One region of the Ectothiorhodospira sp. PHS-1 genome, then DNA from elsewhere that is predicted to be linked to it. Evidence: riboswitches for the same ligand, from Rfam matches in the RefSeq annotation. Region 1 holds a riboswitch; the other holds the start of a gene.
The links. A riboswitch is a leader RNA that binds a small molecule or an ion and turns the genes downstream of it on or off. The one in region 1 is predicted to bind cobalamin.
Positions count from the first base shown of each region.

Region 2: linked by a shared signal. The riboswitch ahead of ECTPHS_RS05735 (TonB-dependent receptor domain-containing protein) and the one ahead of ECTPHS_RS07605 (energy-coupling factor ABC transporter permease) in region 1 are both predicted to bind cobalamin.

Region 1 is NZ_AGBG01000014.1:18,809-23,744, forward strand. It holds gene cobN (cobaltochelatase subunit CobN) at 1-955, shown strand, start outside; gene ECTPHS_RS07595 (ATP-binding protein) at 952-2,031, shown strand; gene ECTPHS_RS07600 (VWA domain-containing protein) at 2,055-2,681, shown strand; gene ECTPHS_RS07605 (energy-coupling factor ABC transporter permease) at 2,676-3,332, opposite strand; cobalamin riboswitch at 3,453-3,698, opposite strand; gene ECTPHS_RS13995 (sensor domain-containing diguanylate cyclase) at 3,773-4,936, opposite strand, start outside.
Region 2 is NZ_AGBG01000009.1:62,053-66,988, reverse strand. It holds gene ECTPHS_RS05750 (ABC transporter ATP-binding protein) at 1-589, opposite strand, end outside; gene ECTPHS_RS05745 (iron ABC transporter permease) at 586-1,554, opposite strand; gene ECTPHS_RS05740 (cobalamin-binding protein) at 1,551-2,414, opposite strand; cobalamin riboswitch at 2,611-2,867, shown strand; gene ECTPHS_RS05735 (TonB-dependent receptor domain-containing protein) at 3,030-4,868, shown strand; gene ECTPHS_RS05730 (cobyrinate a,c-diamide synthase) at 4,894-4,936, shown strand, end outside.

The sequences.
Region 1 (4,936 bases):
CGAGATCCTGCCCATGTCCGCCCTGGACCGCCCCCGCATCGACGTGACCCTGCGCATCTCCGGGTTCTTTCGCGATGCCTTCACCAATGTCATCCGCCTGTTCGATGCCGCGGTGCAGGCGGTGGCCGGGCTGGACGAACCGGAGGCCGTCAATCCCATCCGCGCCCGTATCCTGCGGGAGACCCGGGCGGGTGTGGCGCGGGGGCTGGACCCGGATACGGCTCGCCGACGGGCGGGACTGCGCATCTTCGGCGCCCGGCCCGGTGCTTACGGTGCCGGGCTGCAAGGACTGATGGAGAGCCGGCAATGGCGGGACGACGGGGATCTGAGCGAGGCCTACGTGAACTGGGGGAGCCATGCCTACGGCACCCGGGACCAGGGGACCGCCCTGCCCGATGTCTTCCGGCAACGACTGACAGGGATCGATCTGGTGGTGCAGAACCAGGACAATCGGGAACACGATCTGCTGGATTCCGATGACTATTACCAGTTCCAGGGTGGCATGAGTGCGGCCGTGCGCCATCTGAGCGGACGTCAGCCCGCGCTCTTTTTCGGGGATCACAGCAATCCCCAGGCGCCCAGGGTTCAGTCCCTGGCCCAGGAGATCAGCCGGGTGATCCGGGCCCGGGTCACCAATCCCAAATGGATCCAGGCGATGCAGCGCCATGGCTACAAGGGGGCGGCGGAGATGGCCGCCACCGTGGATTATCTGTTTGCCTATGATGCCACCGCCCGGGTGGTGCGGGATGATCAGTATGCCCGGGTGACCGACGCCCTGATCAACGACTCCCATAACCGGGCCTTTCTGGAACAGCACAACCCGGATGCCCTGCACGAGATGTGCGAGCGCCTGCTGGAGGCCATGCAGCGTGGCCTGTGGCAGGCGCCGGGGGATTATCGTGAGCAGCTGGAAACCCGGTTGCTGGAGAGCGAGGCCCGTTGGGAGGGGGCATGAGCGTGCAGATCCCGACACCCCAATACCCGTTTACGGCCCTGGTCGGGGTGCCCCGCCTGCGGATGGCCCTGTTGCTGGCGGCCATTGATCCTCTCATCGGCGGAGTGCTGATCCAGGGACCCCGGGGATCGGCCAAGACCACCAGCGCCCGTGCCCTGGCCCAGCTGCTGTCGGAGGGTTGCTTCGTCAATCTCCCCCTGGGGGCCAGTGAAGAACAGTTGCTGGGATCGCTGGACATCGAAAGCGCACTCCAGCATGGCCAGGTGAACTTCCGCCCCGGCCTGCTGGCCCGGGCCCATCAGGGGGTGCTGTATGTGGATGAGGTCAATCTGTTGCCGGACGTGCTGGTGGACCAGTTGCTGGATGTGAGTGCCGGTGGCGTCAACCGGGTGGAGCGGGATGGCATTTCCCATCAGCACCCGGCCCGGTTCGTGCTGGTGGGCACCATGAACCCGGAGGAGGGCAGGCTACGCCCCCAATTGCTGGACCGTTTTGGTCTTTTCGTTACCCTGGACGGGGGGATCGATCCCCCCACTCGGGAGGCCATCGTGCGCGCGCGGCTGGCCTTTGAGATGGACCCGCATGGCTTTGTCCTGCGCCATGATCAGGCACAACGGACATTGCTGGAGCGGCTCTGCCGGGCCCGTGATCGACTTGAAAGTCTGGTGTTCGAGGATGATTTGCACCGGCAGGTCAGCCGGTTGTGTTTCGAGGCAGGGGTGGAAGGGGTGAGGGCGGATCTGGTCATGCTGCGTGCCGCCCGTGCCCACGCCGCCCTGGCGGCACGATCCCGGATAGAGGAACAGGACGTGCAGGCGGTGCAGGCCCTGGTGCTGGACCACCGGCGTCCGCCGGCCGGCTCCGAGTCTGTGGAGGTTCCGCCTCAAGGCTCGCATGCCGCCGAGCAGAGGCGTCCGCCTCCTGCCGGGGCGACGATGGAATCGGAGTCCACGGAAACGTCCCGTGGCCAGGATCCGGAACCGGATCATGATGATGAATGGGGCGTACTGCCGCCGGAGCCGGTGGCCTACCGGCCATGGGATGTTGCGAGGCCCTTGCCGGTAAAAAAGCCCTGACGCACCGTCGGGCACCCGGACAGGTGCCCGACGGGCGCGGTGACAACCCCGGTCGGCAGCGTGAGTTCTCCCGCCTTGAGCCGGGGGTCATCCACTGGCACCGCAGCCTGATCCACAAGGGGCATGGCCCCCTGACCCGGGACGCTCTGGTTTATCGTCGCCGCCGGGGGCATGGTGACATGCTCTATTGTCTGGTGCTGGATTGCTCCGGTTCCATGCTGCGTCGGGACAAGCTGGCCCTGGCCAAGGGACTGCTGTCCGCCTGGGTGCATCAGATCTATGTTCTGCGGGGGGAACTGGCGGTGATCGGGTTTTCGGGCAACGGGGCGCGGGTACTGCAGCCTCCGGCCCGGGCCGCCGTCTTCAACGAGGACTGGATTGCCCCTATTGGCGGCGGTGGGGGAACGCCGATGGCTTCCGGCGTGGCCCTGGCGGACGCCCTGCTGTTGCAGGTACGCCGCCGGAACCCCGACAAGCGCATCGGTCTATGGTTGCTGACCGATGGCCGTACCCACCGGATTCCCCCCAGGCCCGTGCATGCCGATGTCTGCCAGGTGGTGGACTTCGAGACTGAAGCCGTCTCCCTGGGACGGGCGGCGAGGATCGCCCAGGCCTGGGAGTGTGCCCATGGGCACGTGAATGCCCTATGAGGACTGCCGCGCAGAGGCGATACGCAGATTATCCACGGCAAACAGACGACCCAGCCGCCTGCCTTCGTGGGCTTTCAGCAAGCGCACTGCGGCGTAGGTGACCAGGGGTTCGATGAGCACGATGAGCGCATAAGAACTGGCCCACAGCGCCCAGGCGCTGATCCCTGTACCTGTTCCCGCCAGCCAGAAACCCACCATCAGGGCCACGCCGCTGTAGTACATCGCATCCAGACGCAAAATCCGTCCCCAGGTCAGGGTTTCGCCCTGTTCCCGGTAGCGTCGCCCGATGGTGTAGTGGACCAGCAGCAGCGGCAGGATCAGGGAGAGGCTGTTGACTGCCCAATGCGCCAGGTCGGCAGGTTCGAAGATGAGGGCCTGCAGGAGCAATCCTAGAGCAAAGCCGAACAGTGCGGGCAGAAAGCCCAGGGTGAAGTAGATGGCCATGGCCCCGACGAAGTGAAGCTCCGATGGCCCGACGTGAAAGTGGATAGCCTCCATGAAGACCGAGAAGAAAAGCGTGGCCAGGAGAATACGCGGCCAGTCCTGTGGGCGGCGTATGAGGTGGCGTAGGTAATAGGCAAGTACGACCGCGGCGGTGGCCCCGGCAAGGATGAGTTTGGGTTGGGCAATCAAGCCTGTTTCGATATGCATGGCAGACCTCGGTCTATCGGGTTCCAGAAACCATGCGGGGGGCAGGATCAAGGCGGCAGGCAACCCGGCAAGTGCAGCGACCTGCCAGGCATGTACGCCGCCGTTCACGGTTCCCCGCCGTGTGGCGTCGTTGCTTGAGGCCGGTCTCCGGGCTTACGAGAGGAAGCTATGCTTCCGGTGAGGCGCCTTCCCATGCCGGACGCAGTATTACGCCTTCGGCACAGTGACGTGATGCCACACTTTGACTCGCCTACCGTTGCGGGGACAGCGCCGGCCTTGGCCGGTGTGTGAAATATATTCACGTCACCTGCCGCACCGGCTTCCCGATCACGACACTCGACGCCGACCGTAGGCCGGACGCACGGGTGCCGCGATCCCGACGGCACGTGCCGCCGGGTCACCTGAAGCAGCCGAAACCTTACGAACCTTGGGGAAGCAAGTCAATGTGCGACGTGTTTGTTCTCTACCGAGACAACCCGGTTGCGGCCGGCCGCCTTGGCGCGATAGAGCGCCAGATCCGCCGCTTCGATCAGTTGTCCGGGTGAGCGTGTGTCCCCCATATTCAGCGTCGCCACGCCGATGCTGACCGTGATCACCCCCAACGGGGAGCTTTCGTGGGGCAACGCCCTTTGTTCCAGCATGCCGCGAATCTCTTCCGCCAATCCAAGGGCCCTTGCATGATCAAGACCGCTGCAGACAACGGCAAACTCCTCACCGCCGTAGCGGGCCGCCAGATCGGTGGCCCGCTGGGTATGTTGCCGTAGCACGTCGGCCAGCACCTGCATGCAGTGGTCTCCCGCCGGGTGTCCATGCTGATCGTTGTAGGCCTTGAACCAGTCGATATCCAGCATCAGCAGACTCAACGGCTGGGCGAAACGGCGGGTTCTGGCCCATTCTCTTGCCAGCACTTCATCAAGGCAGCGTCGGTTGGCCAGGCCGGTGAGCGCGTCGGTGCGGGACAGTCGGGACAATTCCTGGTTGGCCTGCTCCAGCTCCGCCGTGCGCGTGGCCACCTGCTGCTCCAGATCCTGGGTCTGTCGTTCCATGCGATGTGCCATCTGCCCCAATGCCTGGGACAGCTGGCTGACTTCCTTGACCGGGGTGCGGATGTCGGGCCGGTAGGTCCAATCCCCCCGTCCGAGTCGGCTTGCCCAGCGACTCAAGGCCACCAGGGGACGGGTGACCCAGATGCTGATGAGGGTGATCAGGATCATTCCCAGCAACAGTATCCCGGCCGCCACCAGCAGCAATTGCCGTAGTAGATCCAGCATCGGTGCCATGAACTGGCTCTGGGGGATCGCCTGCACGATCCTGAGTGTCGGGCCGTCCCGGAGTGAGTAAGACACCCAGTCCACCAGATAGCGTTCGTTGCCGATCTGGTGCAGTATCCGGCCCTGTTCAGGGTCGGCTTGTCGTTCCAACAGTTCGCCCAGTTCCCTGAGCAGAGGAGAATCACTTTCCCATAGACTGATCCTGCGGGTTTCGTCACGGCTCAGGAAATAGACCGGGTCCGGGGTCGAGTTTGCCAGTAGTTTTCCGTCCGGTTCGGTGATGAAGGCCACACCCCCGGAGCGCTCCATCACTTCGGCCAACCAACGGCTGAG
Region 2 (4,936 bases), on a different contig from region 1:
CGGCCCGGCGGACGATGTCCAGCACCGCCACCTGATGGTGCAGGTCCAGATGGTTGGTGGGCTCGTCCAGCAGGAAGATGCGCGGGTCCTGGGTGAGGGCGGTGGCAATGGCCAGGCGCTGGCGCTCGCCGCCGGAGAGGGTGGCGATGAGACGGGTTTCCATGCCGGCCAGATCCACCTGCCGCAGGGCCTTGAGGGCCGCCTGATGGTCTTCGGCCGACTCCATCTCCCAGGGACGCAGGTAGGGATGACGGCCGATCAGGGCCGTTTCCAGCACCGTGGCCGGAAACCCGTCCTGATGATCCTGGAAGACCATGCCCAGCAGACGGGCGATGCGGCGGCGGGGCAGTTGCCCCAGGGGCTGGCCCTGGAGCCGGATGGTACCCCGGCGGGGCGGTCGCAGACCGGCCAGGGTATGCAACAGGGTGCTCTTGCCGGCCCCGTTGGGGCCCAGGATGCCCCAGCACTGACCGGCCCGGATGTCCAGGTTCAGGGGGGCGCCGTCGCCCCGGCCGGGGATGTCCACCACCAGGTCCATGAGTGTCAGCAGGGGTGCGGGGGCTGACTGAAGAAGTCGGGAATCGGTCATCGGCTGCGGTAGAGCAGGTACAGGAACACCGGGACGCCCAGCATGGCGGTGATCACGCCCACCGGCAACTGCTGGGGGGCGATCAGGGTCCGCGCCAGGGTGTCCGCCAGGGTGAGCAGGATGCCGCCGGCCAGGGCCGAGGCCGGCAGGATCAGGCGCTGGTCATTGCCCAGCACCAGACGTAGCATGTGCGGCACGATCAGACCCACGAAACCCACACTGCCCGCCATGGTGATGGCCGTCGCCGTGACCAGGGCCGCCACCCCGTAGAGGGTCCATTCCAGGGGGCGCACGGCAACACCCAGGGCTGCCGCCTGCAGCGGTCCCCGGGCCAGTACGTTGAGACTGCGCCCCAGGGGCATGGCCACCAGCACGACGACCACCAGCACGATCCAGGCCGGCCAGGGGCTGTGGGCATGGGACAGATCCCCCATCAGCCAGTAGAGCATCCCCGGTAGTTCGGTGGTGGGGCTAATCGCCAGCAGGAAGCTGATGAAGGCACCCCAGCCCGCCGCCACCACCACCCCGGTCAGCAGCAGACGGGTGGGTGTCCAGCTCCCGGTGCCGTGGGCCAGGCCGAAGACGATGAGGGTGGACAACAGGGCGCCGGCAAAGGCCGCCCCCGATACCATGGCCATGCCCAGGCCCGCCAGCATGGACAGCAACGCCCCCACCGCCGCGCCGCCGGACAGCCCCAGCACATAGGGGTCCGCCAGGGGGTTGCGCAGCAGTACCTGCATCAGCGCCCCGGCCACCGCCAGCAGGCCGCCGGTGGCAAAGGCCGCCAGGGCGCGGGGCAGGCGCAGTTCCAGGATCAGGGTCCGGTGCAGCGGCTCGCCGCCGCCGGTGAGCACGGCCAGGGTCTCGGTGGGCGTCAGCGGGACGCTGCCCAGGGCCACGGCGATGCCCAGGGACAGGCCGGCGGCCCCCAGCAGGATCGGCAGCACCAGGGCCGGTCGGCTCACTCGGTCGCCTCCGGGCGTCGGGTGCGGGCGGTCTCCAGGGCTTCGCAAACCTGCCGGGTGCCTTCCAGAATGCGGGGCGTGGCCCGTTGCAGCAGGGACGGGGGGATGAAGAACAGATTGTCCCTGGCGGTGGCGGTCAGGGTCGGCCAGCGGCGCCACTCCTCGATCCAGTGCGGGCTGTCCTCACCCATGCCGCCCCCCAGGATCGCTTCCGGATCGGCGGCCAGCACCACTTCCCGATCCAGTCGCGGGACCAGGGCTTCCAGGTCACCGAACAGGTTGTGGCCGCCGCAGATTTCGATGGCGCGGGAGATCAGGTGCTGGTCGTTGAGGGTCATGAGGGGACGGTCCCAGATCTGGTAGAACACCGTCACCCTGGGCCGGTCGCCGTATTGTGCTTCCAATGCCCGCAGATCCCGACGGAAGTCCTCGGCCGCTTCCCGTCCCTGGGGTGCCCGCCCGGCCAGGGTGCCCAGGCGTTCCAGGGCCAGGGCCAGCTGTTCGAAATCCTCGGGGTCGTTGTAGTAGACGGGAAGCCCCAGCCGGGCCAGGCGCTCCACCTGGGCCTGGACGTTGCCGCTGCTCCAGGCCACCACCAGATCCGGTTTCAGGGCCAGGATGGATTCCATGTCCAGTTGCTTGTAGCTGCCGATCCTGGGGATGTCCGCTGCCGCCGCCGGGTAGTCGCTGAAACTCACCGTGCCCACGATCCGGTTGCCGGCACCCACGGCAAACAAAAGCTCGGTGATGTGGGGGGCCAGGCTGATGATGCGCTCGGCCGGCGCGGCGAGGGACACCGTCTGCTGTCGGTCATCGATGACCTGGACCGGCGTCGGCGCGGCGGGGTCGGCCGTGGCCATGGTCAGCCAGGCACTGAGGCATAAAATGCCGGATATCATCGGTAAACGGGCTTTTTTTGCGCGCATCGTCGCCTTTCTTGCTGATTGCCGATAGTGGGTGATCAAGTCTTGAAGGCAGGCATTATAGCAGTTGCCGGCGGTCAATCCTGCCGGAAAAAACCCCATTGGCGGTAGCCAATCATGATCCTGTTGCGTATTATCCTGCCTCGCTTCAGGTGCCGGATGCGTGACACACATCCGGTGAAACGGGAAGCCGGTGCGACCATGGCCCAAGGCCATGGACAATGCCGGCGCTGCCCCCGCAACGGTAGGCGAGGTGGGGGGTCCATGGTGTTTCCAGGATCCCCGGCAGGGCGATACAACCACTGCGCGCAAGCGTGGGAAGGTGCCCTGACCAGGTCGTACATGACCCGCCCGCGAGCCCGGAGACCGGCCTGATGCGCTTACGCGGCATTGCGGAGGGCTTTGCGCGGCTCGATATCTTCGGGTTCCCCGGTAGGGAAGTGCCGTTCGTGGTCGTGTGCCAGGACGGGTTTCCCGTGCCCCTGGCTCTCCAGCATGCCGTCCTGATTCAAGACTGCATGGCGCGCGGGCGGCGCGCCGGAGAGTATCCCCATGCACAAGAAGTCCCTGCTGTCGGCCGCGATCCTGCTGGCCCTTCCCCATGCCCTGTCTGCCCAGGAAATGATCGCCCGGCTCGATCCCATCCTGGTGACCCCCACCCGCACGGCCCAGACCGTGGATCAGACCCTGGCGTCGGTGACCGTGATCGAGCGTGAAGAGATCGAGCGGTTGCAGCCGAAGGCGTTCGCGGATCTGTTGGCGGCCCGGGCTGGCATTGCCCTGTCTCAAAATGGTCCCTTCGGCAAGACCACCGGCCTGTTCCTGCGCGGCGCCGCTTCGGATCACACCCTGTTGCTGATCGACGGCGTGCGCATGGGCTCCGCCACCCTGGGCAGTGCCTCCTGGCAGTTCCTGCCCCCGGCGGAGATCGAGCGGGTGGAGATTGTTCGCGGACCCAGAACCAGTCTCTATGGTTCCGATGCCATCGGCGGCGTGATCCAGGTCTTTACCCGGGAAGGTGACGGCCCGGCCCGGGTGCGGGCGCACATGGGGGCCGGTTCCTTCAATACCCGGGAATATGGCCTTGGGGTATCCGGCAGCCAGGACCGGACCCGCTACAGCCTCTCCGGCAGTCACTTCGGCACCGATGGCATCGATGTTCAGCGGGGGGTGGGGGATTCCGGTCGGGACGGATTCCACAACAGCAGTGTCTCCGGACGTTTGTCCCACCAGGCTACCGAGGGTCTGGAGCTGTTCGGTTCCTTCCATCATGCCTTCGGAGAGACCGACTACGATTCTGGTCAGTTGGCCCGGGACTGGATCGATTTCGTCCATCATGCCTCCCGAATCGGTGTCCGTGGGCAGCTCCACGAGGTCTGGTTCAGTGAACTGAGCGTCAGCCACAGCCGGGATGAGAACGAAACCTTCCAGAATGGGGTGGCCTCGTCACGGATCGATACGACGCGCTACCTGCTGGCCTGGCAGAACGACCTCCTGCTGGGGGATCATCTGTTCACGGCGGGGGTGGACTACCAGGAAGACAAAGTGAGCAGTTCCAGGGACTATGACGAGACCCGGCGGGACAACTGGGGGGTATATGCTCAGCTCCAGCTGGACCTGGGGCATCATGCCCTGACCGGCAGCCTGCGGCAGGATGACAACGAGGCTTTTGGCAAGGAAACCACCGGGCAGCTGGCCTGGGGCTACCGGATCACCGATGCCTGGCGGGTTCGTGCCAGCGGCGGCACGGCCTTTAAGGCGCCCACCTTCAACGACCTGTACTGGCCCGGTGGCGGCAATCCGGACCTGGCACCGGAATCCTCCGAAACCTATGAACTGGGGCTGCGTCATCAATCCGGTGGTTTTCATGCGGATCTGGCGGTGTTCCAGTCTGACATCGACGATCTGATCGAGTGGGCGCCGGTGCCCGGCAGCTCTTTCTGGCAGCCGCAGAACGTGGAAAAGGCGCGTATCCGTGGCCTGGAACTGGAGACGGGGATGCGTCATGCCCACTGGTCGGCCCTCCTGTCCCTGACCTTGCTGGATCATGAGAACCGCCATACCGGTCATGAGCTGCGGCGTCGCCCCAACGAGATCGCGCGTCTGGATCTGGACCGGCGATGGCAGGACTGGTCTTTCGGGACCACCCTCATTGCCGAGGGACGGCGCTACAATGATGCCGCCAACACCGACCGCATCGCCGGTCACGAGTTGGTGCATCTGCGGGCCGCTTATCAGGTGAATCCGGCCTGGACGGTGCGGGCGACCCTGAACAACGTGTTCGACCGTGACTATGTCACGGCCCGCCAAGCCGGGTTTGGTGGGCAGCCCGCCATTGATTATGAACAGCCGGGTCGGGCATTTTATCTGACCCTCAACTACCAGCAATGAGGGGCCTGCCCGCCCCGCAACGACCATGCACACCCGCCATTGCCCAGCTCTGTTGATCACGGCCCCGT